DNA from 2 places in the Paenibacillus sp. FSL K6-1330 genome. Region 2 is predicted to be linked to the other one. Evidence: a T-box and tRNA genes for the amino acid it is inferred to sense, from the RefSeq annotation. Region 2 holds a T-box; the other holds one or more tRNA genes.
The links. A T-box is a leader RNA that pairs with one kind of tRNA and senses whether it is charged. The one in region 2 lies ahead of metG (methionine--tRNA ligase), so its partner is inferred to be a tRNA-Met.

Region 1: it has a tRNA-Met gene. The T-box ahead of metG (methionine--tRNA ligase) is inferred to sense a tRNA for this amino acid. The anticodon was not compared.

Annotation. Positions count from the first base shown of each region.
Region 1 covers NZ_CP150269.1:2,390,700-2,405,688, reverse strand. Annotated here, with positions in the region: gene NYE54_RS10795 (DUF421 domain-containing protein) at 1-679, opposite strand, end outside; tRNA gene NYE54_RS10790 (tRNA-Ile) at 845-915, opposite strand; gene NYE54_RS10785 (YmaF family protein) at 1,055-1,438, opposite strand; gene NYE54_RS10780 (hypothetical protein) at 2,010-2,597, opposite strand; tRNA gene NYE54_RS10775 (tRNA-Ile) at 3,607-3,680, opposite strand; tRNA gene NYE54_RS10770 (tRNA-Met) at 3,736-3,812, opposite strand; gene NYE54_RS10765 (hypothetical protein) at 3,895-4,059, opposite strand; gene NYE54_RS10760 (hypothetical protein) at 4,260-5,024, opposite strand; gene NYE54_RS10755 (hypothetical protein) at 5,157-5,951, opposite strand; gene NYE54_RS10750 (TetR/AcrR family transcriptional regulator) at 6,170-6,754, opposite strand; gene NYE54_RS10745 (hypothetical protein) at 6,779-6,922, opposite strand; gene pyrE (orotate phosphoribosyltransferase) at 6,962-7,603, opposite strand; gene pyrF (orotidine-5'-phosphate decarboxylase) at 7,600-8,337, opposite strand; gene carB (carbamoyl-phosphate synthase large subunit) at 8,357-11,563, opposite strand; gene NYE54_RS10725 (carbamoyl phosphate synthase small subunit) at 11,565-12,701, opposite strand; gene NYE54_RS10720 (dihydroorotase) at 12,762-14,063, opposite strand; gene NYE54_RS10715 (aspartate carbamoyltransferase catalytic subunit) at 14,185-14,989, opposite strand, start outside.
Region 2 covers NZ_CP150269.1:2,647,091-2,662,079, forward strand. Annotated here, with positions in the region: gene NYE54_RS11890 (carbohydrate ABC transporter permease) at 1-556, shown strand, start outside; gene NYE54_RS11895 (sensor histidine kinase) at 579-2,435, shown strand; gene NYE54_RS11900 (response regulator) at 2,413-3,198, shown strand; gene nagZ (beta-N-acetylhexosaminidase) at 3,298-4,938, shown strand; gene NYE54_RS11910 (copper amine oxidase N-terminal domain-containing protein) at 5,094-7,823, shown strand; gene NYE54_RS11915 (Fur family transcriptional regulator) at 8,055-8,525, shown strand; gene yidD (membrane protein insertion efficiency factor YidD) at 8,522-8,779, shown strand; T-box leader at 8,906-9,165, shown strand; gene metG (methionine--tRNA ligase) at 9,254-11,242, shown strand; gene NYE54_RS11930 (zinc ABC transporter substrate-binding protein) at 11,638-12,732, shown strand; gene NYE54_RS11935 (metal ABC transporter ATP-binding protein) at 12,834-13,583, shown strand; gene NYE54_RS11940 (metal ABC transporter permease) at 13,629-14,435, shown strand; gene NYE54_RS11945 (cytochrome c biogenesis protein CcdA) at 14,453-14,989, shown strand, end outside.

The sequences.
Region 1 (14,989 bases), 260 kb from region 2:
CCTTATAAAAATCGAGATACAATTGACCGTCGGTTCCCTTGACCGCATAAAAAACATCTTCAATATTTTTGTTCCGGTCTTTTAATTTATCATGAACCCAATCGGGGGAAAGATCATTTACCTTTAGATTCTTCTCTAAAAGTTGTCCATCCATGATAAGCTCAATCGGAAACTGTTGATTCCCTTTCATTCCCTTTTTCATATCTTTTAAAGTTACATTCTGGTATTCCTTTTTCTTCATCACAGATATCATTCCATTGATCTCTAATACGCCGTACTCAACTTCCGAGATGTCAAAAATATCTTTTTGTCGTAACATCTGATTTACTGTATCTAATGTTAATTTATTTTTCTTTAGATTCTCTTCAAGAATCTTCCCACCCTCTATAAGTATACTCGGTGTCCCTTCAGCCCACATACGGAATTTACGGTTCTTCACAACGAGCTTTGATAAAAGATAGGATGTAAATGTAAAAACAGCAAGCGAGATGAGTAGTTGTATTACCTGCAATTTTTCATTGAAAGCAAAATTTGCAGCAATTGCACCCAAAATAACGGCGGTAACAAACTCATGAAAATTCATGTTAGATAACGTTTGTTTTCCCAAGAATCGCGTAATAATCAACAAAAGCACAAATGCAGATATACTACGAAGCAGAATTATCATATGTTCATCCATGTGAGCCCATACACCCCATTTTCATCGTATAACATATATATGGGCAATTTTCGCAAAAATAAACCGATAAGGATAGCAAAGTTTCAAGAATATACTCTAATTGAACTTCTAATTAATCGGTGATCTCAGCAAAAGACCCTTGCATCGCAAGGGTTTTCGATAAAGTGGGCCCTGAGGGACTCGAACCCTCGACCAGTCGATTATGAGCCGACCGCTCTAACCAACTGAGCTAAGGAAAACGTTTTTGCGGGGTACAGCCAGTTTAGTTACTTCATTATATATAGGTTTAGAACTGCAAATGTTTTCGTGGTTTTTATGTTTTTGTCAGCAATTGCGTTAGACCACTAGCCGTCAAAGTTTATTGTTTTATAATTCTTAAACGAGAGGTGATTGAATCAATGTCGCAAAATTGAATTGGTGTACGTGACCATCGTTTAATGTAGTCTGACCAGTTACAAAATGTACGTGTTTGCCATTTCCTACTGGAATAGCCGGTCCAGTTCTAATCTTTTTCAGATTATGAAAATGGTTCAAGAAATCAGTTTTTTCTAATTCAATTTCGTGGACATGACTATTCCCCACTCGAATCGCTTGCCCTGTAACACCAGCAAACCGATGATTGTGCCGATCTGCTCCTTCTTCTGCCAGCTTGGTACTACCTTCAAATTCATGTACGTGTCTCTGTACCTTTACGCGTCTCTTCACCTGTTTTGTAGATGTTATTCTAACCTTCTTTACTGCTTGCCGTTTCGTCTGCATTCGTTGTATGCCTCCTTAAATTTAAACGACTTACAACATCCTATTTAGACATACATGGTTATGTGCAAGGCCATTATTAGGACTACTCTAATAGTTTTTATAGTTCATCCTTCTGTTTGGCTATTCCGGCTTTGAAGAGCTCGTGCGGCATTAGCAAATTCTTACTCTCAAGTGTTCCGATTGTCGTTCCTCTCGGCTTTCAGTTATGATGGAATGCGAGATAGCGGATGTCAGATAAATTGCGCTCGGCGGGCCGCTATCTCAGCCGGGGGATACCTGGACTAAGGGGAGGACGTGTCAGCGTCCTCCTTTTAATAAGTCTTTGCATAAGAAAAACCGCCCAATCATTAGGCGGTTTGTTCTAAACTATAGTGTTCCGTTAGCTTAGTCAGCTTAGTACGTCGATGAGGAGCACATCATTTGAAAAAACTCGGTCATCAAAAAAGTCGTCTACTCCTATTTTGTATTCAACATACCGGTTGCGCCGAATTAAAGTCGAACATGGCGATGATTACGATGTCGGCAAATGCTTTAGCGTTCGCAACCGATTGAACTTAGAGCTACTACCGGACTAATCTTCTAGCTCAATTGCGATACGTGCAAGGACACCAGCTGGATTATCTCCGCTTCTGTTTGCGTTTGACGGGAAGTTAAAGGCGGCGATCACAATATCATTTGTACCTCTCCGAAGGAAACGCCTAATATTAAACGTTCTTCCCGGATTAAAGAATGAAACATTGCCCTGCGGATTGTCGATAACTACCGGCCGTCCATTTATTAAAACGATGGCAAAGTTATCAACGGACAGGAATAAGCTAGCTCTCTCAATATCGTCTCTAATCGTAAATCTTCTGGCGACCACAGCAGCGGGACCGTTAGGGTCATTTCTTCCCCAAACGTAGGATTCACCAGCTTGTGGCGCTACCCAGGCAGGATTCCGCTCGATTTCAAGTGCGTTTACCCAATTTCGATTCGTGCTGATTATCCTATTTCTTTGGTTAATAACAACTGGTACTTGTGCATTCAATGCTCTTTGCGCGGCAATCATCGTCCTCATTGCCTTTGCAACGCTACTCGAACGGATTCCGGAATGTCTCTTAGGTGCATGCAGTTGTTTCACCGTATGATTTCCCATTTTTCTGACTGTTCTTTTTGGCAATTCGTGTTCCCTCCTTTTTAATTATCAAATCCTTAACATATATATGAGTACATGGATTCAATGGATATGGACAAATGATTAGTCAAATCGCTCAATTTCCTCAAATGAAAATAGTCCCCCGTAAAAACGGAGATCTGTCTCACATTTTGCAACCAGCTACATAGAGTTCTTGCCGATCGTCCAGGTCAACAACTGACACCTCCAGCTCTGATAGCCCAGCTCATGAACCATGATCTTATACCGTTGATGCCCTGTTGGTTTCTATATATGGATGCACGACAAATAAGGGGCACACGCCAACGCTGTGCCCCTTCTCTACTATTTTCTGCCCTTGTCACGATTCATGTGTTCGCAGACAAATAAACATGCCTTACAGCACTGATCTCCTCGTTGTTTGATGTTCGGTTTATGTACAATGAACTTAATCCAAAAACGGGGACGGAAAGTAGCCGTCCCCGTTTACCGAATTGGGGATACCGCATGGGTGCAGTATCGTAATTGCTGAATTAAATTAAATCAAATCAATGAATGCTTCATTCAGGTGCTTAGTTAAATCCAAAAAGTTCCCAAGATAATAACCAAGAGAATAAATAAAACCAGAACAGTACCTACTGGATTCCCGTATCCGCCGTAACAAGATTTTTCGTAACTCACCGATATTTACCTCCTTGTTTTGTGGAATGGTACAGTTTATGTACATAGACGGACTTAGTCTGGACATTTCGGCAATCATGATCAGAATGTGCTAATGTACCATAAATAGGACTGGGAGGGGTTCCTCACATCGCGGTCTACTTGAAGAACGGACGTATTAGCCATACTCTCAGTGCCTTCAGCTATCTGAAAGTCGCAGTTGAACACCTTGGAATGACCACAGCAATGTTCAATGAACGATACTGTCGATCAATAGCTGCCGTTAGCAAATGCGTTTTTCACCATAGTTTTTCACTCAACTAAACAGTCCTATAAACAGCAAAAAACCCTTGCATCGCAAGGGTTTTCGATAAAGTGGGCCCTGAGGGACTCGAACCCCCGACCAGTCGGTTATGAGCCGACCGCTCTAACCAACTGAGCTAAGGGCCCTGAACATACATGTACACATAAACATAAGGACGTCATACATACATCGTTTAAAAATTGGTTGCGGGGGCAGGATTTGAACCTGCGGCCTTCGGGTTATGAGCCCGACGAGCTACCGAACTGCTCCACCCCGCGTCAATGCTGTATCAAACAGCGACAAGAATAAATATACACCATTCCCCTACAACAAGTCAAGTGCTGTTTTAATGGAATTTTCTCAAGGCATAAACCGCACGCCATAGCGACCCTTTTTGGAACGGTAAACCTCCACCATCCGCGGATCATGGTACCCGAACAGCCAGCCATCCTGCTCCAAACGTTTAGCGAAGCAGCCCGCCTGAAATTTGCTTGTATACAGCTTTCCGTAATATACCCAGTTCATCCTATGCGACTCCTTACCCGAATGATAATGTAATGCTGTCATATTATATCCAAACTTCCACAAAAAAACCGAAATCCAACAAACTTCTTTTGCGGCTGCTCAAGCGCCAGAATTTGCTTGCGACCGTAGATCACCAGCTTCTTCTTGCCTTCTTTCAAAAATGACAATCGATCCGTTTGGCTGCTGTTGTTGCGTCGTAATTATCCTCTCCTTTTCTTGCTCCTCCGGTGCGGTGCCGCAGGCATACGGCCCCGGTTCATTTTGTTCAGAAACGCGGCGTTCCGCTGCTTCTTCGGCAATCCCAGTACGGGATAATGAGCTTTCAGCTTATCCATATTGTCCTGGATGAACTTATACCGATGAATGAAAACAACGGCCATGTACAGACCGAGAATTAACAGAACAGAAAAGGCCGCTATCCCCATCACAAATCCGCCAAGATCGCCGGTTACCGCAACCACTACGTAATACCCAGTGTAACCGATAGCCGCAAACAGCAGGGCCGCTTTGCCCGCTTTTCCAACGCCGCCTTTGCGCTCCATGGACTGGTAAGCCCCTTGCTGCAGTGCTCTGAAATACAACACATAAAAAACGAGGATGAGCAAAAGCATCACCGCTGCCGAGCTAAGCCCATACCCGATGGATTCAACTCGGGCCATGTCATACATCATTTTGAGTATAGCGATCTCACAAGTGACCGCCACCGCCAACCCGTATATCCCCAAGTACAGCACAAAACCGACCTCAGACCGGTACGGATTTACACTCAGGCCAATCCCCCATAGCAGCATAACCACCCACAGCGCCGCAGCTACATACATGTATATCGACATCATCGGCGCCGCCAACGTGACCAGTGCAGGGATCAGCATAATGAATAAAAAACATACAATGCCGCCCCGAATCTGCTCGGCAGGGATTAGCCGGAAATGAAACTGTTCTTCCTCTGAAATCTTTGTGCTCATCTTGCCACTCCCCTTATTGCCCCGCTCTTGTTCACGTTGATATTCGTGACCAGATTCCCCGCCGTTTGTCACATTGGCTCGCATATCCGCGCCTGTCTTTCTCAAGCCAGACACCCTTGTTGGTTCAGCATTTCAGGTACTACACTTAATGCGCTCAATCACCGCGCCAAGCTCCCGTATGATTTCCGTTACCGTGGCGCCCCAAATTTGATCCTGTTCGCCTTCATTGCGAATTAGCCAATTGGAATGCTGTCCTCTCAACAGTTCGATTCCCTGTATTCGGCAGTTCAGATCCGGACAATAGTACGCTGTAAAGGTAGCGTATCTCTCCGGATGGCTGACACAATCGGCCAAGGCGGAGACAACCGATTCCGGGTAGCCTTGGGCAAGCAAGTACTTGCGAGGCTCCTGCTCCCCTTGCTCGGCACTCATCCATTGCTGAAACCAGCCTTTAGGCATTGCCAATAGAGCTGTATCACGGTTCTTCCGATCCTCCAGCTGCAGATGATTGATGATTTTAAGCCAAGCTTCCGAAGGGGTTCCCAGCGCTTCCAGCACATAGACTCTCTCACCGTCAGGCTCGCTTTCAATATCGGCCTTTACCACCAGACTTGAACTGTAATAAATGAAACACTCCTTCGGCTCCTTGTCGGAACCGGACACCCTCATATGTATCGTTAACAGGGTCCGGCTGCATACTTTTATGTATTCCAGCAGTTCCTGCACAAGAACCGGCTCGCTGTCACCCGTATCAATCAAGTCTTTCTCCTGCAGCTCCTGCTCAATCTTGGCCACTTCTATGGGCATCTCCTCGGTCAACGTTCCACGAAAAGGGTCCTCTAACCCAATAACAGCCCGCGCACCGACAATGCCAGTAAGTACAAAGAATTGTTTGCCGGTCAGTTGGATCCTTGACGGAATTTCCAAAGATCTCTCCTCCTTACGGTCAGCCCCGCCTATTTTTGTGTTAAAATCTGACGTTATCATTACTATTATAGGTGAGACATCTCCTTGCCCTCTACCAAGTCGTGGCCCTAAATTTATAGGAACATATACTCAAATCAGCCGATTTTCAAACTGCTCAACAGTAAAATTTCATAAAAAAACATTCCCGGGTCGAAATCACCTCTGGAATGTTCTTGTACTCATGTTAGATTAGACGGATCTTCCTGCTGGATAATACCGTGATAAAGAATCGTCATCAGCTGTTCACTGATCACGTTCAGGCTCCCCAGACCATGGTACCATTCGTTCCGGGCTGTAAATTCCTTGATAAAAGTAAGGAACGCAACCAATACCTGGGGAGAGATGTCTTTCCGTATCTGTCCAAGCTGCTGGCCTTTAAAGATCAGCATTTCAAATTCCGGAACAACGAATTTCTGGTTGAATTGGAGCAGCTTGTCCATCTGCTCCGGGAATTTGGCCAGATCCGCCACAAATTTCTGCGAGACAAACGCCGAAAATTTGTGCTGATCCTTGTAGAAGACGGTTAACGCCTCAAGCGGATCTTTTGCCTGGTCCATCATATCGCGGTAAATCGCCATGAGCTCGTCAACCATCCGGTCCACGACATGATCCAGTAAGCCCTCTTTGCTCTGATAGTAGTTATAAATCGTCATCTTGGAAACGGGGACCGCTTCGGCAATCTGCTCCATACTCGTCTGTAAAATCCCCTGCTCCAAAAACAACCGCTTCCCGGCTTCAAGCACTGCTTCTTTCTTAGCATTCATCTGTTAGACTATATCCCTTCTATATCAGCATAAGGACACCGATGGCTGGCTACCAGCCGCATACAGTCCTAATGTAACGATCCAGCCTGCCGCTGTCAACCCGGCACCCACCATGGATTGTCTTCGCCACATTACAATAAAAAAAGCCGTCGCTCTGCGATAACTCACAAAGACGACAGCCTGATGATCTTAGCTGGTATAAGTTGTTTACACGCCAAAGGAAGTTGGATTCGATCTCCAGGATTGAAGAAGCTCCACATCCTGTTCCTGAATCCGATTCTCGGATAGCGCAACATCAATCAGCGCTCCGTAATTGGACAAGCTCTGCAGTGGAATACCGGCTTCAGCAAAAGCTTGTACCGCTTTATCCAGCTGGTAGCTGAATATAGCCAATACCACCAGCGGCTCTGCCCCTGCATCCTTGACCGCTTGCGCCGCTTTGAGCGAACTGCCGCCCGTGGAGATCAAATCCTCGATCACAACCACCTTCTGACCTGGCTTGATCAAGCCTTCGATTAGGTTTTCCTTGCCATGCCCCTTTGCTTTGTCCCGAATATAGGACATGGGCAGGTTCATCTTCTGGGATACAAAGGCTGCATGCGGAATCCCGGCTGTGGCCGTACCGGCAATGGCCTCGGCCTCCGGATATTGCTCCCGGATGACGGCTGCGAACGATTCAGCAATGTAGTCGCGAATCTCGGGATAGGACATCGTCAAGCGATTGTCACAGTAGATCGGGGACTTAATTCCCGACGTCCACGTAAACGGCTGGTGAGGTCTAAGAGAAACGGCCTCAATCTTCAGCAAATAAGATGCGATCTGATGTGGAATATTCGCGAGTGTACTCATGCTTGAATCATCTCCTCAATAATCTGTTTTGCAGCTTGTCTCGGGCTCGGGGATTCCGTAATGGGACGGCCGACAACCAGATAATGACTGCCCTTGCGGATGGCTTCCCCTGGTGTAAGGACCCGAGTCTGGTCTCCGATATCCGCACCGGCTGGACGGATACCCGGTATAACGGTCTTAAACGCTTGGCCGCATGCGGACCGAATGGCCTCCACTTCAAGCGATGAAGCGACGACGCCATGCAGTCCCGCTTGCTGAGCCAGCTTCGCATATCGTACGACCGCATCCTCTACCAAACCCGGGATGCCGATTTCGTTATTCATGACATTCTGACTCGTACTAGTCAACTGGGTTACCGCAATGATCGTAGGCATGGCAAGACCCGGGGTGTCCGCCACTGCGGCCTCCGCCCCGGCTTTTGCCGCCTGCATCATGAGAGCGCCGCCGCTGGCATGAACATTAAACATGTCCACACCCAGCCGCGTTACGCTGTTCGACCCACCTTTTACCGTGTTCGGAATATCATGCATCTTCACATCCAGGAACACGGAATAGCCTTTTGCTTTTAATTCTTTAACAAAATCGGGACCGGCAGCGTAGAACAGCTGCATACCGACCTTCATATAACACGGGATACCCTCCAACTGCTGCACTAATGCTTTCGCGCGCTCGGCATCGGGGTAATCCAGGGCCACCATCAGGCGGCCCGCCATTTCATTGTAGCGGGCGTTCATCTATATCCCTCCTTCTCGATTAAACCGGCATCGCTTCAGAGGAGAAGTTGATGGTCTCCAGCATCGTCAGAAGCTCACGAACCGTATCGAGCGAGGTCATACATACCACACCGTTTTCTACCGCTTCACGGCGAATTCGGAATCCGTCACGCTGTGGCGTTTTACCCTTGGTCAATGTGTTGAAGACGAAATTCGCTTCGCCTGTGCGGATCATATCCAAAATGTTCGGTGTTCCCTCGGACAGCTTATTAATGGTGGTCACGTTAAGACCCGCCTCTTTCAATGCTGCAGCCGTGCCGCCTGTGGCGATGATTTTATAACCAAGCTTATGGAAGCCTTTCAGCAGTGCTGCAGCTTCAGCTTTATCTTTATCTGCGATGGTAGCGATGATCGCACCCGTTGAAGGAATTTTCATGCCTGCACCGATCAGACCTTTGTACAGCGCTTTGGCATACTTCACGTCACGGCCCATAACCTCACCGGTGGATTTCATTTCCGGTCCAAGTGTAGGCTCAACGCGGCGAAGTTTAGCAAAGGAGAAGACCGGTACTTTAACCGATACATGCTCGCTTTCCGGCCACATGCCTTCCTCGTATCCAAGATCCTTCAACTTGCTGCCCATGATCGCCTGTGTTGCCAGGTTCGCCATCGGAATGCCTGTTACCTTGCTCAGGAACGGAACCGTCCGGGAAGAACGTGGATTCACCTCGATCACGTACACTTCATTTTTATAGATAACGAACTGGATGTTAACAAGTCCGCGTGTATTCAGCTCTTTGGCAATTTTGATCGTAATTTCGGCAATCTTATCTTTCAGCCCCTGGGACAAGTACTGTGGAGGGTATACCGCAATCGAGTCACCGGAGTGAACGCCCGCGCGCTCTACATGTTCCATGATGCCTGGAATCAGCACCGTATCGCCATCGCAGATCGCGTCTACTTCCACTTCTTTACCCATCATGTAACGGTCGATCAGAACCGGATGGTCCGGGTTAATCTTAACCGCCTCTTTCATGTAACTCAGCAGCTCGCTGTCGGAGTATACAATCTCCATCGCGCGTCCACCGAGTACATAAGATGGTCTTACCAGAACAGGATAACCCAGTGATTGCGCAGTTTCTACAGCATCATCAACTGAAATTACAGTTTTGCCTTTCGGTTGGGCAATCTCGAGTCTGGACAGAAGCGCTTCGAATTTTTTACGGTCCTCAGCTTCGTCAATGCTTTCCAAGCTGGTACCCAGAATCTTCACGCCCGCTTTGCTGAGCGGCTCAGCGAGGTTAATTGCTGTCTGCCCGCCAAACTGTACGATGACACCGATCGGTTTCTCCTGCTCGATGACGTTCATGACATCTTCGAGGAAGAGCGGTTCGAAGTAGAGTCGGTCCGACGTATTAAAGTCAGTGGAGACGGTCTCCGGGTTGTTATTAATGATAACCGCTTCGTATCCCGCCTTCTGGATCGCCCATACAGCGTGCACTGTGGAGTAGTCGAACTCGATCCCTTGACCGATCCGGATCGGTCCGGAGCCCAGCACGATGACCTTCTCCTTGGCGGATTCGATGACTTCATTCTCCGTTTCGTACGTCGAGTAGTAATACGGCGTCGTTGCTTCAAACTCCGCTGCGCAAGTATCCACCATTTTGTAAACCGGGCGCAATCCATGCTCGCGACGCAGGAATCCGATCGACTCCTCAGTTGTATGCGTGCTGGCATTGCCTTCTGCGCGAAGTTCGGCTATCGCACGATCCGTAAAGCCGAGTCGCTTCGCTTCGTACAGCGTTTCGTAAGTCAGTGACGCTTCGCTGCGAATGTGATCTTCGTATTGGATCAGGCGCTCGATCTTGTCCAGGAACCACCAGTCAATCTTTGTCAGGTCCTGAATCTGCTGGAGTCCATACCCCCGGCGGAACGCTTCTGCAATCAGGAACATCCGCTCATCGTCGGCTTTGATCAGACGCTGCTGAAGCACTTCATCGCTCAGCTCATTAGCGCCCTTCAAGTAAAGGCGGTGCACACCGATCTCCAGAGAACGAACTGCTTTATGGATCGACTCTTCGAAGGTGCGGCCAATCGCCATCACTTCGCCGGTTGCCTTCATCTGAGTTCCCAGCTTCCGGTTTGCGTGGATGAACTTGTCGAATGGCCAGCGTGGAATTTTGCTGACGATATAGTCCAGTGTAGGCTCAAAGCAAGCATAAGTCTGTCCCGTTACCGGGTTGACGATCTCGTCCAGGGTGTAACCCATCGCAATTTTTGCTGCCATCTTCGCGATCGGGTAGCCCGTTGCCTTGGAAGCAAGGGCAGAAGAGCGGCTGACCCGAGGGTTTACCTCGATGACATAATATTGATAGCTGTTTGGATCCAGCGCGAATTGCACGTTACAACCGCCCTCAATGTTCAGGGCGCGGATGATTTTCAGCGATGCGGATCTGAGCATTTGATACTCGCGATCGGACAGAGTCTGGCTTGGTGCCACGACGATGCTGTCGCCAGTATGAACGCCGACCGGATCAAAGTTCTCCATGTTACATACCACGATGCAGTTGTCGTTCGCGTCGCGCATAACCTCATACTCGACTTCTTTCATACCTGCGATGCTCTTCTCGACCAAACATTGCGTGATCGGGCTGTAACGAAGTCCGGAGCTGACCGTTTCACGCAGTTCCTCTTCGGTTGCGCAGATACCGCCGCCGGTGCCGCCCAAAGTGTATGCCGGGCGCACGATCAGCGGATATCCAATCTCATTTGCGAAGTCAAGCGCCTCTTCCAGAGTCGTTACAATCGTGCTTTCCGGTACGGGCTGATCGAGTTCACGCATCAGCTCACGGAACAAGTCGCGGTCTTCCGCTTTCTCGATGGACTCCAGCTGCGTTCCGAGCAGCTTCACATTCTCCTGCTCCAAAATACCTGCGCGTGCAAGCTCAACGGCCATATTCAGGCCCGTTTGCCCTCCAAGCGTCGGGAGCAATCCGTCCGGACGCTCTTGACGGATGATCTGTGTAACAAATTCGAGCGTAATTGGCTCGATATATACTTTATCCGCCATGTTCGTGTCCGTCATGATGGTCGCCGGGTTGCTGTTAATCAGCACAACCTCGATACCTTCTTCTTTCAATGCTTGGCAGGCTTGGGTTCCAGCGTAGTCAAATTCCGCTGCTTGCCCGATGACAATCGGACCGGAGCCGATGACGAGAATTTTTTTCAATGTATCATTTTTAGGCATATTAATGAGCTCCTTTCACGGCTGCGGCCAGAACCGCTTGGCGCGGTTTCCGGATTTCATTCTGTTTATGGTCTCTTATCATCTCAAGAAATTGATCGAACAGATAGCTGCTGTCTTGCGGACCAGGTGCAGCTTCAGGATGATATTGCACGGAGAAGGCCGGGAATTTCGAGTGCTTCAAGCCTTCAATCGTTTTATCGTTATTGTTGATATGTGTAACTTCCAGATCCGTACCTCTGACGGAATCTTCATTTACCGTATAGCCATGATTCTGGGAAGTGATGTAACAGCGTCCGCTGGCAAGCTCTTTTACCGGGTGGTTCCCGCCGCGGTGGCCGAATTTCAGCTTCTCGGTATCAGCGCCAGCAGCCAGTGCAAACAATTGGTGGCCAAGGCAGATGCCGAAGATCGGATATTCGCCAAGGAGTTCTTTGACCATATCGACCGCATACGGAACGTCTTTCGGGTCCCCAGGGCCGTTGGACAACTGAATGCCGTCCGGGTGAAGTCTGCGGATTTCATCAGCCGTCGTGTCATGCGGAACGACCATCACATCGCAGCCGCGGGAAGTCAGTTCGCGCAGAATTCCGCTTTTTGCACCGAAGTCAACCAGAACGATCCGCTCCTTGGAGCCTGGGCTTGTAAACATTTGCGGCGTTGAGGTTTTTGCCACCTGGTTGCGGAGTTCGGCGATCGTCGTATCACCGAGCATCTCCTTAAGCTCTTCCACTGGCTTGTTGGAAGTGGTCAGAATCCCCTTCATCGTACCGTAGTGACGAATGATCCGGGTCAACATCCGGGTATCAATCTCGCTGATACCTGGAATACCGTATTCCTTCAATAAGCTGTCAACGCTATATTCTGCACGCCAATTGCTAGGAACAGGCTCATGACGACGAACAACGAATCCGTGGACGAACGGCCGAATGGATTCAAAGTCATCCCGCGTGATGCCGTAGTTTCCAATCAAAGGATACGTCATGGTCACGATCTGTCCACAGTAAGACGGGTCGCTCAGCACCTCTTGATATCCTGTAATCCCTGTATTGAAAACAACCTCTCCGGTCATTTCAGCATCCGCGCCAAAGGATTTTCCGCTGAACAGCGTTCCGTCCTCCAGTAACAATCTTGCCTGCATCCCGATCACTCCTGTCATCTATGTGTAATTTATTTTATAAGTCTTTTGCCTAAGTGTTACTTAAAATCCGTGCTGCTCCGACCATTTCACTTCGCCGTCCACCCAAGTCATCACAGGCCAGCCTTTCAGCTTCCAGCCTGTAAATGGAGTGTTGCGGCCTTTCGTTGCGAACTCTTCCGGATTCACTTCTTTCTCTGCTTCGAGGTCAATCATGGTCAGATCTGCTGCTTTACCAGCTTCCAGCACACCCGTTGCAAGACCAAATACTCTTGCCGGGTCGCTGGTCATCCGCTTCACCAGCAAGCCAAGATCCCATTTGCCTGTAGCGACAAATTGGGTATAGAGCAGCGGGAATGCTGTTTCGAATCCTACAATACCGAATGGTGCAAGCTCCATGCCTTTCGCCTTCTCTTCCGGGCTGTGCGGCGCGTGGTCCGTTACGATCATATCGAGCGTTCCATCCAGCAGACCTTCTATACAAGCCTCCACATCACGCGGGGTGCGCAGCGGCGGATTCATTTTCCAGTTGGCGTCCAGACCGGGAATATCTTCGTCAGAGAGAACCAGATGGTGCGGGCATACTTCGGCCGTTACCGAGATGCCTATTGCTTTAGCTTGGCGGATCAAGCGTACGGACTGCTCTGTGCTCACATGGCATACGTGGTAATGTACGCCGGTGGCTTCGGTGAGCAGAATGTCCCGTCCGACATGGATCGCTTCCGACTCATTGGGTATACCTTTCAGGCCGTGCTTCTGAGCGAACTTTCCTTCCGTCACGCAAGCCCCTTTTACCAGCGAGTCATCCTCACAATGAGCAATGACCGGCATGCCCAGCGCCTTCGCTTTGTTCATGGCATCTTTCATCATCTGTGCGTTCTGCACACCAACGCCGTCATCCGTAAACCCGATCGCACCCGCTGCCTTCAAGGCCTCAAAATCCGTCAGTTCGCGGCCCAGCTCGTTTTTGGTAATGGCTGCGTAAGGCAGCACCTTGGCCAGACCCGCTTCGCTAGCCTTATCCAGCACAACCTTCACCGTTTCCGGCGAATCGGTCACTGGTCTTGTGTTCGGCATGCAGGCAATGGTTGTAAAGCCGCCTTTCACTGCCGAGCGGCTGCCGCTCTCGATCGTTTCCTTGTGCTCATAACCCGGCTCTCTCAAGTGCACATGCATATCGATGAATCCCGGTGTGACCAGTTTGCCCTCGGCATCGATTAGTTGAACGTTATCGTCCATTTCCGGCAAAGCTGCGATATCACTTGCAACCGACTGAATCAATCCGTCTGCAATGACGATATGTTTATCTTCGAGCTGTCCTCGTTCATTGATCACTTTGGCATTCTTTATCACTTGCATTTGCATCTTGATTCCCTCCGCAGCAGAAGCACCATTCGCTTCTTTGTATATTGTATAATAAAAATTCACTTTTGTGTATAAATATTAGCGTATATTCATTCTATACACCGTATATCACGTTTTCCAATCAGCCCATCGCCCGTTCCATAACCGCCATGCGAATGGGCACTCCGTTCGCCATCTGCTTGAATATCATCGATTTAGGACTTTCCACGACCGCATCGTCGATTTCAACATTGCGGTTCACCGGTGCCGGGTGCATAATCATCGTGTGCTCTGACAGCTTGGCCGCCCGTTCTTCCGTCAAACCATACTGCTGCCGGTATTCCGCGCTGGATTTGAATGCACCTTCGCTATGGCGTTCCAGCTGAACCCTCAGCATCATCACCACATCTGCCTTTAGTGCCTTCTCCATTGATACATAGGGCGCATACTGAGCCAGCTCTGGAGCCTGCATCGTTTCCGGTGCGCAGAATTGCACATGGGCTCCGAACTTCTGCAGTGCCCACAGGTCCGAACGCGCAACCCGGCTATGCTTGATGTCTCCGATAATGGATACCGTCAATCCTTTAAGCTCTCCGAAGCTTTTCTTCATCGTATACAGATCGAGCAGCGCCTGGGTAGGATGCTCGTTGTTGCCATCACCCGCATTGACTAGCGGGATCGAGATCCGCTCCCCAAGCTCCTGAAGCACTCCGGAGGGTTTCAGCCGGATGACGCCGGCATCGATTCCCATGGATTCCAGTGTTCTTACGGTATCGTAGATGGACTCGCCCTTCTCGACGCTGGAGGCTGCCGCTGCAAAGTTCATGACCTCGGCGCCGAGTCTTTTCTCAGCCATTTCAAACGAAAATCTCGTTCTGGTGCTGTTCTCGAAGAACATATTAACCGCAAATTTCGATTTAAGTACCGGCACCACTTTCTCGGACTGT
Region 2 (14,989 bases):
TGCCGTGACGCGGATGAGATATAACCGGATTAGCGCCATCGTCTTTCAATGTATTTTGATAGGCATGCTGATTCCGAATAACTCTCTCATGCTGCCGATATATGGCATCATGAGGCAGTTGGATATTTTGAACACGCACATGGCCCTGATTCTACCGTATGTTGCCAATGCCATCCCGTTCTCGGTTATTATACTGGCTGCCTTCATGCGGTCGCTGCCCGGTGAAATCGAGGAGGCTGCGGTTATTGATGGATTGAGGTCCGGAGGGTTGTTTGCTAGAATTATCTTACCTCTGACTGTTCCGGCTATCGTTACCGTATTTATTATCAATTTCCTGGGTAACTGGAACGAATTCTTGCTTGCTAACTACTTCCTATCGAATGATGAATTGAGAACGCTGCCTGTCGGCATGGTCGGTTTCAGGGACGCCTACAATATGAACTACGCACAAATGTCTGCGGGTATCATATTCAGCGTGCTGCCGGTCCTTATCATTTATGCCGTTCTGCAAGAGAAGATCATTGAAGGCGTCACCGCAGGAAGCGTCAAGGGGTAATACTAGGAGCAGGAGCATGCGTATGAATTTGCGGAACAAACTATTCACGGCCTTTTTGGGGCTCATTATTATTCCGTTATTTGTGCTGGGCCTATTTACATTCTTTATTACCTACAATTCGATTGAGAAAAAGTACAGCCAGCAAGCCGAATATTCTCTTAAAGCAATCAGCTACAGCATTCTGAACGTGTTTAAGGAGATGGAGTACGTCACGGATAACGGGATTGCCACCTCTGTCTTCGCCATGGCGCTGAACGCCAAGGATCCCGATGCGCAGAACCTGATTAAGGAATCCAATGCGGACCAGCTGAAATTGAACGACAGACAGCGAAGCTTTCGGAATCTTCTATATAATCATCCAGCGATTAGCTATGCGTTTTTATATCATTTTAATAAAGAGTCACCATCGATTCCTATTTTCAGTAAAGAGGATTTCAGAACGCTGCCTTATGAAAAGTTTAAGAATAGTCCCTTACATGAAGAGGTGGTTCGGCTTAACGGAATTCCCAAATGGCTGGCTCCGCACGAATTTCCGGAGTTGACGGGAGCGGATCCGGTATTCACCCAGATCCGGCTGATTAAGGATGTCACGACACTCCGCAAGCTGGGCATTCTTGTCGTCCAGATCAAGAGGTGGGAGTTTGAAGAGATTTTCCGCAATTTGACACTCCCTAACAATCTGCAGAACACATCTTTTATGTTGGTCAACAATGAAGGCTTCATTCTATTTGACCCCAATAACGATATGGATGGTCAAAATATCAGTCAATATATGAAGCATGACGTTGAGTTTAAGCAAGGCTACCAAAGTTTTAAAGCCAAGTTTAATGGCAAAGAGAATATTGTTTCTATCTATCATCTGAATGATTACGGCTGGAATCTCGTCTCGGTGACTGACTGGAACTCGTTATCGCAAGAGGTTACTTCCTTTGCCAAGTGGTTCTTCGTCATTATGGGCCTCTGTCTGGTTACCGCGATTGTGTTCAATCGTCTGTTTATGAATAGGATTACCGGGACGATTGCTGTTATCGTTAGGTTCATGCGCCGTGTTGAAGATGGGGATTTGAACGCGAGAGTTGAAGAGAAGGGAGAGGATGAACTGCTGCTGCTGTCGAAAGGGTTCAACAACTTGATGAACCGGATCAACAATCTGTTTGCGCAGATCAAGAAGGAGCAGAGGCAGAAGACCGACGCGGAGATGCGTGTGCTGCAAGCGCAGATCAAGCCGCACTTCCTCTTTAACACCTTGGAATCAATCAATGTTCTCGCTGTCCAGAATGAAGGACGCAAGGTCAGTGAGATGGTTTACCGGCTTGCCAGCATCTTGCGGATCAGTATTCAGGAGAAGGAAGAAATTACGCTGGATGAAGAAATCAAGCACTTGCAGAGTTATCTTGAAATCCAGAAGTTTCGATTTGAGGACTTGTTCGAATACGAGATTGACGTGCCGAAAGAGCTTATGCACAGCCGTATCCTGAAGCTGACGCTGCAGCCGCTGGTTGAGAACAGTATACAGCATGGCTTTGAAGGCATTTCTTATACGGGATGGATACGCATCTCTGCATGGAAGGAACTCGGTAATGTCATTATTCGGGTCGAGGATAACGGACTCGGCATGACCGCTGAGCAGTTGTCCATGTTTGAATATATGGTGTCCGAGGATAACGGATCCGAACAGGTGACGTTGCAGAATCTCAAAGTGAACCAGGAACGACGGGGACTTGGGCTGCGGAGCGTGGCTGACCGACTTAGAATTCAGTACGGGGATTATTACGGTCTGTTCATATGCTCAAGCCGCCCCGGCGGCACCGTTATACAATGCGTCATACCCAATTATGACAGGGGGGAAGGGCAGCATGTTGAAGGCATTATTAGTTGATGATGAGGCTCCCATCCTGAACAATCTCAGCAAGGTTCTGCCTTGGGAAGAGATGGGCATGAAGGTTGTCGGACTTGCCCGAAGCGGGATGGAAGCACTTGAAGTAGCGGATCAGTACAACCCGGATCTGATACTGTGTGATATCCGGATGCCCGTCATGGACGGACTGACTTTTATTACGAAGATTCGGGAGAAAGGAAGCCGGGCGGAAATCTTTTTGCTGACGGGGTATCAGGAGTTTGAATATGCCCGGGAAGCAATTAAGCTGGGCGTCAAGGATTACATCAGCAAGCCAATTCATTACGGGGAACTCGAGATGAAGATTCGTGATATCGGGGAGGAAATCCGCAAGAAGAGGGCGAAAGAGAAGTATTACAGCACCGTTTCGCTTATTGATGAGGCTCCGAATCCCGAAGCCGTAAAGAAAACGCCGGAACAATTGGTAACGTCTGCTCTGGAGTATATCAATACCCATATGGGGCAGGATTTGGGGATTGAGGAGCTTTCGGAGCATCTGGGCATCAGCTCCAGCTACTTCTGTTTATTGTTTAAGAACCATGTCGGACTCACCTTTGTGGAGTACTTGACGAGACAGCGGATGGAGGCAGCCAAGTTCCTGCTGGTGAACAGCGATAAGAATATCGCTCAGATCGGCTCCTTTGTCGGTTATCATGAGCGGCGGTATTTTACCAAGGTATTTCAGAAGGCTACCGGCATGACGCCATCCGAATTCCGGGAAATGTCCGGAGAGGCAACGGTATAGGTTTTGATAGGACCCATGCAGGCTGCTAAAGTCATCACTAGATCAATCCCGCCTGGCTTGCAAAGTCCTTTAAATTGATAGAAGGTAGGTATGAAATCAATGAAATGGACGGCAGCAGATTTATCGTTAGAACAAAAGGTAGGACAAATGTTTATATGCGGCTTCAACGCGCTGACGCCGAATGAGCATGCCAAGATACTGATTGAACAATATCAGGTCGGGGGCATCTGCTATTTTCGCCGGAATGTGAAAACGCTGCCTCAGCTTGCCGAACTGTCGGAGTCCTTACAGCAGCTCGCATCGGACAGCCAGAAGTTCCCGCTTCTGATCTCGATTGATCAAGAGGGCGGTATGGTTGCACGAATTGATCATGAAGGCATCAGCCGCATTCCGGGGAATATGGCGCTTGGAGCAGCGGGCAGCGCGGAGGCTTCGTACAGGGTAGCGCAAATCGGGGCGCGCGAATTGCGTTCACTTGGTGTAAATATGAACTTCGCTCCTTGTCTCGACGTGAACAACAATCCTCGTAATCCGGTCATCGGCGTGCGTTCCTTCGGCGAAGATCCTCAAGCTGTTGCCGCTCTTGGGACTGCGGCAATGAAGGGATACCAGGAAGAAGGTGTATCCGCTACGGCCAAACACTTCCCGGGCCATGGCGACACCAGCGTCGATTCTCATCTCGGGCGGGCTTCTGTACCGCATGATTTGGAACGGCTCCGCAGCGTGGAATTGTATCCGTTTGCGCAAGCGATCCAGAACGGCGTGGACGCCATCATGACGGCTCACGTCAGTTTCCCGGCGATAGAGCCGAGCGATCTGCCGGCGACGCTCTCTCATGCCGTGTTAACGGGTTTGCTGAGGGAGGAGATGGGGTTTGAAGGTCTGATCATAACGGACTGCCTTGAGATGCACGCAATCTCCAAAGAGTACGGGATTCCGGAGGGCGCGATACGCGCGATCGAAGCGGGTGCGGACTGCGTACTGGTCAGCCATAATCTATCGGAGCAGACGGCGGCGATTACGGCCGTCATTGAGGCTATCCGCAGCGGGAGACTCCCGGTAGAGCTGATCGACAAGGCTGTAGATCGGATATTGGCGCTTAAGCAGCGTAATGCAAAGCTCGCTGAGGAGCTTCCGGTCTACCCGATTGGCGAGGTTGCGGAAGAGACCAAACAACTGCTGGCTCAAATTGCAGGCAGAGGAATCACGCTGGTGAAAGACGAAGGGCAGCTGCCTCTTAAGCCGGAGCAGGCCGTTGCGGTGATCTGGCCTGAGCTGCTTCAGGCAACCCAGGTGGATGAAGCATGGAGCAAGAGCTACACCTTAGGGGATGCCTTGAGAAGTTACGGGGTTCAGGCAGACGATCTGCGTGTCGGAACGGATATGTCCGACGAAGAGATAGAGCAAGCCGTTAAGGCAGCTGAAGGATATAAACAGATTGTAGTAGCTACGTACACCTCCGAGAGCCGTCTTCCCGCCGGCCAGCAGAAGCTGGTGAACAAGCTGGTTGAACTTGAGGATGTGGCACTTGTTATCGTCGCTACCCGTAATCCCTATGATATCAATGATCTTCCGCCGGTTCCGACGTATTTGTGCAGCTACGAGAACACACCTTATTATATGAATGCAGCCGCGGGTGTCTTAATAGGACGGGTTACGCCTGAGGGTAAGCTCCCGGTAGGAATCAGCGAGACTTATCCGCTTGGCTGGAGCGGTAATCAGGACTATGTCAATAATTAAATAAGGGTTGCTCAAACCGGAGTCTTCCTACCCAGGAATGCTCCGGTTTTCCTATTTTCCAGCCTTTTCTGAGCAACTTTTGGGGAAAGTCCGCGTCTAATAGTATGTCCAATAGAGGCAGACAGACTATACTGAGAGTTTTAAAGGAGTAGAGAATGAATTTCAAGAGAATCTCGATGATTACAGTCCTTGCCGCGGCCCAGGTATCCATGGCATTTCCCGCGGCAGCTGAATCACCGGATATTACAGCTCCGGCGCTAAATAGCCAATCAGCGCTGCAGTCCCCGGTGGAAGGACAAAGCCAGCAGAGTGGAGAACAACAGACGGACTTGCAGCAAGCGGAGGAAACATCAGCAACGCCAAAGGAAACATCTTCTGATTCAGTCGAAGGTACGATTAGCGATCCGAATGCCGAACCTTCTGCACCCAATGAGCAGCAGGAGGATACGGAAAACGATCCTTCCGATAATGAGGTTTCAGAGAACGAAGAGGGCAGCCCATCCGGAGAGCCCGAAGTCAGTACTTCCAAGTTTTCTGCGAATGAACTTGTACTGATGATGAACAGCAATGTGATGTACCATAACGGCAAGAAATACAAAGCGGGTCAGCCGATGGCTGTGAAGCAAGGGGTATCCTATGTCGCCATTCGCGCCATGGTTGAACGTGCAGGACTGAAGCTGTCTTACGATAATAAAACGAAGGAAACCATCATCCTTAAGGATGGTAATGAACTTCGGTTTACGACAGGAAGCAGCAACTATAAAGTCAATGGACAGGTACGTTCGATGAAAGGCCCTGCCTACCAGAGCAACAATGTGTTTATGGTTCCGTTAACCGCGATCACGCAAGCGCTTGAAATTCCATACCAGGTGAACCAGCCCGAGAAGAAGGTTATTCTCGATCTATCCGGTATGGGCAGCGGCAACGGTAATGGTGAACAGCCAGGCGGAAATAACGGCGGGGGATCTGGCAGCGAGGTTCCGAATATACCGAATCTCGGGCCCAATGATCTCATCTTGATGATGAACAGCAACAAGATGTATCAGAACGGGAAAGCGTATACGGCAGGTCAGCCGATGGCAGTTAAGAACGGCGTATCCTATGTTGCCATTCGCTCCCTCGTTGATCGTGTCGGCCTGAAGCTGACCTATGACGGAAAGACTAAGGAAACGATTATTATCCGCGGTAACGATGAGCTTCGTTTTAAGACGAACAGCAGCGTTTACACCGTGAACGGGGTCAGAAAATCGATGAAGGGACCGGCTTACCAGTCCAACAATACGTTCATGGTGCCGCTGACCAGCATTACGCAGGCGCTGGACATCACCTATCGGGTGGACCAGCCGAATAAGCGGGTTATCCTTAGCTTGAGCGCAAAGCCCGTAGCTTCCTTCACGGTGCAGCCTGGTGAGATCCTCGCCGGACAAACAACGGTTACGTATAAGACGAATGCCTATTCGCCGACGGGCCTGGCTATTGTTGACGAGCATTGGGAAGGCCGGGAAGAGATTTTTGACGAACCCGGCGTGCATACGGTTTCCTACTCGGTACAGGATTCCAGCGGGGAGTGGAGCGACCCGTATATATTGAGCATTCAAGTATCCGCTCCGAATACGCCGCCTGTTGCCATGTTCGAAACGGATAAACAGGAATATAAGATCGGTGAGAAAATAACGTACATGAATATGAGTTATGACAACGATCCTGGCGATGAGCTTACGTATAAGTGGGAAAACAACGATCAGGCCTTTTTTACGGCAGGACCGCATAAAGTGCTGTTGATTGTTACTGATAAACATGGAGCGACCAGCTCATACGAGAAGATTATCAACGTAACGAGCGAAGTATTGTATACGCGTGATCAATTCAATCAATTGTTTACGGGCATCGGCGACAAATACACCTTTGACGGATCCGCTGTGCCGACATGGAATCTGATGCCGATTACAAGAAGCTCCGAACCTTATTTGTTGATTCGCAGCAACTCTCCGGAAACCGTCTATCAAGAGGGTATCGTCTACCGCGAGGTCGGCAATGCCAGCACGCGATTCATGATCCACCACTTGAACGCAACCGGGAAGAACATGAAGATGTACGTCGTCGCCACTAACATCAACACTATGACGGCGCGTCTGACAACCGAGTATACGGGAATAGGCGGTCCGATTAATATACCGACTGCCACGGGAAAAGCAGCTGTTCAGCGTTACCTCGAGTCTATGCAATCAGCTGATTCATTCAAGACGATCTCGCTCGCGCCTGGGGAAAGCCGGGTCATTCTGCAAGACTTGAGCGCGCAAACCTTGAAGAATCAGCAGGTGCTGTCCATGTTTGCTGATCTCTATTCGGATTCACCGATCCGGTATGATGTCATCATGATTGATGAAGCCAAGGATCCGATTCAAAAGCTTCCTTACCTGAAGCTCCATCCGAGCGATGGCGTTCATAACCGGGGAACGTACCCGGACTCGACACGGATCATTGAATCCCATGATCTGGTTGGCAACACGCCTACCCGTCTAGCGCTCGGTGACAAGACAAACGATCCGAATCTGGAAGGGTATGACGGCATTAACGGTTCATATCAATCCAATGCCGGGAACTTCGGTGTGCTTTACAAAATCAAGCTGCACCGCGTAGCGCCCAATACGCTGATCACGCTGAATCCGCGTGGAGGCAAGTACATGGGTGCGCTGATGGTGAACGGAACTATCATTCAGACGCCGAATACAAGCGGAGGCGCTATATCTGCACCGAATGAAGCTGCCGTTCTCTATCGTACGGGGAATTACGAGCAGACCGTGGAAATCCTGTTTACGGCGGCGCCGGGAAGCAGCTTGCCAATCAACTTCCTGTTCCAGCCGCTTCCGCAAGTGAAGAACTAATCCACTATTTATTCATAACAAAGGGACAGCCTTACAGCCAGCACATGGTTAGGGCTGTCCTTTTTGTTGGCTCTTGCCAAGGGATCTCGTCAAATGCCAAGTGTTTCGCGTTCCGGCCGGCGCAGTACCTTGCAGGGGTTTAGTCTATCCACAACCGCTTTCATTGACGCTGTCTTATTTTTCAGGCATTATAAGGAGAGAGTATCTTCAAGTAGAGGAGGTTACCTCCGTATGCTTACGACGGAACAGATCATCGACGCCATGTCGGAACATGGGCTGCGCATTACCGATCAGCGCAAGACGCTTGCCAAATTGTTTGGGGAACATCCTGGATATTTGACGGCCAAGGATGTGTACGAATATATGGGCCGGAAGTACAGCGGTTTGAGCTTTGATACAGTGTACCGGAATCTTCGGGTATTGTACGAACTCGGTGTATTGGAGCAGGTAGTGTTCGAGGAAGGCATCAAGTTTCGAGGACGATGCAGCGAAGAGCATCATCATCATCACATGATTTGCCTGCAGTGCCAGAAGACGTACCCGATTACGTTTTGCCCGATGCAGCTGACCGATGCACCGGATGATTTCCAGGTGGTTCAGCATAAATTCGAAGTGTTCGGTTACTGCCGGGACTGCGGCAAGGACAATACCGATAAGGAAACTTCACCAGCCAGTGGAGGAAAGCGGGACAGCCGGGTATGAGCACGGCACGTAGGGTAGTGAAGGTGCCGATACACTTCTATCGGAAATTCATTTCTCCGTTGAAACCGGCGACTTGCCGATTCTACCCGACTTGCTCGGCCTATGCACTGGAAGCGATTGAGGTACACGGCGCGCTGAAGGGCTCCTGGCTGGCGGCCAAGCGAATAGCAAGATGCCATCCGTTTCATCCAGGCGGCATTGACATGGTTCCACCGCGCAAGGATAAGGTGTCGTCTTCATTGACAGAGAAATAGCGTTTTTGGGGTATCCTAATCGATACGAAGCGGAATGGCATGCTGTCTTTGGACATAGCCATCCCACGGAACGCGACTCACCTTGACACACCGCAGCCCGTTTGATTAAAATGTAAGAAATTATAGGTATATCCGAGGAAGAGATAAGTACGAAAAGCTTGCCTTGAACAGAGAGCCGGAACAGCTGGAAACCGGTCTTGGCGAATTTCGGAAAATGGTCTTGGAGGATCCGCTTTTGAGCGCTGCAGTCCAGGTAATAAGGCTGCCGTAAAGAAGCGGCGTGAGCCAGCGTTAATGGACGGCCGGATGACGGCAGATGAGCCTGTTACCCGTAAGGGGACAGGGAATTTGGGTGGTAACACGTGAGAACAACTCTCGTCCCATGGGGACGGGGGTTTTTTGCTGTTTACTGCTGTTTTTCAATAAGAGATTACTTGGTACAAACAATCAATTTCACGGTAAAGGAAGGTTACTATGGCAGACAAAAAGACTTTTTATATTACAACGCCAATCTATTACCCAAGCGACAAGCTGCATATCGGCCATGCTTATACTACGGTGGCCGGCGACGCCATGGCTCGTTACAAACGGCTTCGTGGATACGATGTCCGTTATTTGACGGGGACCGATGAGCACGGACAGAAGATTGAACGCAAAGCGGCGGAGGCTGGGAAAACCCCGCAGCAGTTCGTTGACGACATCGTGGCAGGCATCAAAGACCTGTGGAAGAAGCTGGACATATCCAACGAAGATTTCATTCGCACAACGGAGCAGCGCCACACCAAGGTTGTGCAGGAGGTATTTGAACGTCTGCTGAAGCAAGATGACATCTACAAGGGTGAATACGAAGGCTGGTACTGCACGCCTTGTGAGTCGTTCTTCCTGGAACGTCAGCTTGTCAACGGCAACTGTCCGGACTGTGGCCGACCAGTAGAGCTTGTGAAGGAAGAGAGCTACTTCTTCCGCATGAGTAAATATGTGGACCGCCTGCTCCAGTATTACGAGGAGAATCCGGATTTCATTCAGCCGGTATCCCGCAAGAATGAGATGATCAACAATTTCATTAAACCGGGTCTTGAGGATCTGGCTGTGTCCCGTACGACCTATGAGTGGGGCGTGAAGGTGAAGAGCGATCCAAAACACGTGATCTATGTGTGGATTGACGCACTCCTAAACTATATAACGGCACTCGGATACGGTACGGAGGACACCAGCCTGTATGACAAATACTGGCCGGCCGATGTTCACCTGATGAGTAAGGAGATCGTCCGTTTCCATACGATCTATTGGCCGATCATTCTGATGGCGCTCGATGTTCCGCTTCCGAAAAAGGTGTTTGCTCACGGCTGGCTGCTGATGAAGGACGGGAAAATGTCCAAGTCCAAGGGGAATGTGGTCGATCCGGTTACGATGATTGACCGGTATGGTCTCGATGCGCTTCGTTATTACCTGCTGCGTGAAGTTCCATTCGGAGCGGACGGCACCTTTACGCCGGAAAGCTTCGTGGAACGGGTGAACTCCGACCTGGCCAATGACTTGGGTAACCTGTTGAACCGTACCGTGGCCATGGTCGATAAATATTTTGACGGAGTCGTTCCGGCTTTCTCCGCTGGCGTAACGCAGTTTGATGCAGCGATCGAGGAAGCAGCTAAGTCGGTTTATGAGAAAGTCGAAACCGCTATGGAAAATATGGAATTCTCGGTTGCGCTGACGGCGATCAGCCAGTTTGTCAGCCGCAGCAACAAATACATTGATGAGACACAGCCATGGACGCTGGCCAAAGATGAGAGCAAACGAAATGAACTGGCATCTGTCATGAGTCATTTGGTGGAGACGCTCCGTGTGGCATCGATCCTGCTGCAGCCGTTCCTGACCCGTACGCCGAAGAAAATGTGGGATCAGCTCGGTCTGGCGGAAGGCGAATGGACGACTTGGGAAAGCGGACGCCAGTTCGGAGCCATACCAGCTGGAACGAAGCTTCAAAAGGGCGAGCCGATATTCCCACGCCTGGATACAGAGCAGGAAGTGGCCTACATCGCAGAGGCGATGACAGGCGGTACGAAGGCCGCCCAGGAGGAACCTACGACCTCGGCAGCAGCTTCGTCCGCCGAAAGCACGGAGGAGCCTGTAGAGCTTAAAGAGGAAATCGGCATTGAGGATTTTGCCAAGGTCGAGCTGCGCGTAGCGCAGGTAATCGCTGCTGAGCCGGTTAAGAAAGCAGATAAGCTGCTCAAACTGCAGCTTGATCTCGGATTTGAGCAGCGGCAAGTGGTATCCGGCATTGCGAAGTTCTACAAGCCGGAGGAATTAGTCGGACGCAAAGTGATTTGCGTAACGAACTTGAAGCCGGTGAAACTTAGAGGTGAAATGTCGCAAGGTATGATTCTGGCCGCCTCCTACGGCGACCAGCTGACGCTTGCAACGGTGCCGGATGGCATGCCTAACGGTGCCGTTGTCAAATAAAAAGCTCTCTCATTGAATTAAGTCGCGATAGACGGTGTACCCTATTAAAGGGTACGCCGTTATTTTTTCCTTTAAGAGGTTGTTCAAAAAGTCCGCTTTTGATCACGAAGCGAATCAGGAAGTAGTTCGGCATCGAATCTTGAATTCAGCCGGGCCTTCCGGTGCTCACGTACCCAAAACGTACGCTCCGCTCCTGACGTCCCTAGCTTCATCCAACCTTCTCGGTGCTGAAAATCGACCTTTTTGAACACGCACTTTAATAAGGGGGATATAACATCTCTATTGAAAATTAATAGTAATTTTTACGATTTGGTTGACAATGATGTTTGCCTGCTCTTATAATCTTGTTAGTAAAGATTACGATTAATTGAACGGAGCGGATATGGGAGATGAACATGAACAAGAGAAAGAGAGAAAGCAAACTTAACAGTTGGACCTGGAGTGTGACCTCTATATTGTTGGCGGTACTCATCCTGTCGGGGTGCGGAAGTAAATCTGGCGGCAGCATTGTCGAAGGCAAGGTAAACGTCATTACGACCTTTTATCCAATCTATGAGTTTACGAAGGAAATTGGCGGGGACGACGTCAATGTTGTAAATCTTCTGCCAACGGGCGTGGAACCGCATGATTGGACACCGCGCAGCCAGGATATCGTGAATACTTCCAAGGCTCAGCTGTTTCTCTATAACGGTGCCGGATTGGAAGGCTGGGTACCTGGGTTTCTGAAGGGACTTGATAAAGATACGCAAGTTAAGCCGGTTGAAGTCAGTCACGGGATCAAGCTGATCGATGCCGTGGGAGACGATGGTCATGGACACGGGGCAGCAGCTCATGAAGAAGAGCACGATCACAGCCATGAGGAAGGCACCGAAGCAGAGCACGATCACAGCCATGAGGAAGGCACGGAAGAAGACCATGCGGGCCATGAACACGAGGAAGCGGCCGCTGGGACTAGCGCCGACACACATCATACGGATCCGCATACATGGGTAAGCCCGAAATCGGCACTGGTCATGGCAGAGAATATCAAGAATAGTCTTGTCGAGGTGGATTCCGAGCATAGGGACGGCTACGAACAGCGCTTTGAAGCCCTGAAAGAGAAGCTGGTCAAACTGGATAACGATTTCACAAGCGAGTTGTCCAAAATGCCGAAAAAAGACATTGTCGTTTCCCACCAGGCATTTGGCTATCTGTGCCGGGATTATGGCTTGACGCAGCATGCGATTATGGGACTTTCGCCGGACGCGGAGCCCAGAGCGCAGGATATAGTAAACCTGACCAAAACGGTGAAAGAGAAGGAAGTCAAATATATTTTCTTCGAAGAGCTCATATCGGATAAACTTGCCAAAACGCTGGCGAATGAAGCGGGCGTGGAAACCTTGGTATTGAATCCCGTGGAGGGACTGACGAAGGAGCAGGCAAGCGGCGGTGACAATTATTTCACGCTAATGGAGAAAAATTTGCAAAATCTAACGAAGGCTTTACAATAAGGAAGATGGGGGAGCATATCCCCCTCTTCTTTCGTGTTATGAACGTTTATGATGTTCATATATTTAGATAGAAAGACTACAGAGAGAAAGGCGGCCTGGTTATGGAGCCGGCAGCACAGGATTGCCACCAACCTATTGTACAAATCAAGGATGTATCCTTTCATTACCGCGAGCAACAGGTGATCAAGGATCTCAATTTCACCATAAAAGAGCGGGACTTTGTAGGTATTGTCGGGTCTAATGGGGCAGGCAAAACCACGTTGCTCCGCATGATTGTTGGATTGCTGCCTGCCGCGGAAGGGTCTATCGAACTCTTCGGTCAGCCGATCCGTAAGTTTCAGGACTGGGAGCGAATCGGGTACGTTCCGCAGAAAAATTCGTTTAATCCGCTGTTCCCCGCCACTGTGCGCGAAGTCGTCATGTCCGGGCTATATAATCGGAAGAAAATGTTTCGCCGTTTGAACCGTCTGGACCACCAGAAATGTGAGGATGCTCTGGAAGTGATGCGCATTCAGGATATTGCTGATAAGCGGATAGGCGCTCTGTCCGGTGGACAGCAGCAGCGCGTTTTTCTCGCTCGGGCGCTCATTAATCGTCCGGATCTGCTCATACTTGACGAGCCTACGATCGGCATTGATGCCGATACCCAGGCCGGATTCTTTGAATTGATTACCCATATGCATGCCCATCATCGCATGACGTTTTTGATGGTTACCCATGATTTGGACATGGTTAAAGACTACTTGGGAGAATCGCCGGTATCGCAGAACGGAAAAATTCAGTTTTTTGTCAGACATTCTCATGATATCGAAAACTGCGCAGAAGTGGATCTGCAGCATTCGCTCGTATAATGTATAGAAACAAACTTTTTGAAGCAGGAGAAGGGGACGTTATCATTGCTTGATATTTTGTTTAGCGATTTTTTTCAGCGGGCGCTGATCGGAGGAGTTCTGATTGGTATCACAGCCCCGCTAATCGGGATATTCCTCGTGCTGCGGAGGCTGTCCATGATCGGCGATACGTTGTCACACGTCACGATTGCGGGTGTGGCACTCGGATTTCTGATCGAAGTATATCCGCTTGCCGCAGGACTTGTATTTGCGGTGCTGGCCTCGTTTGCGATTGAGAAGCTGCGAAAGGCATATAAAAGTTATGCCGAGCTGTCAATCGCCATTATTATGTCTGGCGGCGTTGCGCTTGCTTCGCTGTTTTTCACCTTGGGAATGGGCTATAATACGGATGTTATGAGTTATTTGTTTGGCAGCATTTATACGCTGGATTCCACGGATATTTATATGGTGGGCGGTGTAACCGTCGTTGTCATTGCGGTTGTGGTTATGTTCTTCAAAGAGTTCTTCCTGCTCAGCTTCGAGGAGGATGCAGCCAGTGTCAGCGGCCTGCCTGTCAAAATGATGAATATGATCATTACGGTACTGACCGCGCTTGTCGTAAGCACCGCCATCAAAATTGTGGGTGCGCTTCTGGTCTCCGCATTGTTGGTGATTCCGGTAGCGATCAGTTTATTGCTGGCGAGAAGCTTCCGAAGCTCCATCGTATTATCGGTTATCATCTCCGAAATTGCCGTTATCGGGGGACTGATGCTTGCGGGCATATTTAATTTGGCACCTGGCGCGACTATCGTGCTGCTGCTAATCAGCTTGCTTATCATTACGCTTGTCGGCAAAAAGGGCTTTACGACATAAGGGGGTTCTGAAATAAAATGGCTGATATTAATATCGGCATCGCGTTTGCTGCCGGTTTTGCTTCTTTTATATCTCCATGCTGTTTACCGCTGTACCCGTCCTACTTATCTATTATTACAGGCATGTCGGTCAATGACCTGAAGAGCGAACAGAACCGCAAGGAAGTCCGATTCCGGACCATGACGCATACACTCGCGTTCATCCTTGGATTTTCTGCCGTTTACTATACCCTCGGTTGGGGTGCTGGCTTATTCGGGGAGTTCTTCACGGAATATCAGGACCTGATCCGTCAGCTGTCCGCGCTGCTTATCATCGTGATGGGACTTATGCTGATTGGTATTTTCCAGCCTAGGTTTCTAATGAAGGACCGGAAATTCAATTTTAAATCCAAACCGACCGGATACATAGGAACATTTCTGTTTGGCATCGGGTTTGCTGCAGGCTGGTCGCCATGTGTCGGACCGATTTTAACGGCCATCATCGCACTGGCAGCTTCCGATCCGGGAACCTGGTTCCCGCTGATTACCTCTTACTCTTTGGGGTTTGCAGTACCG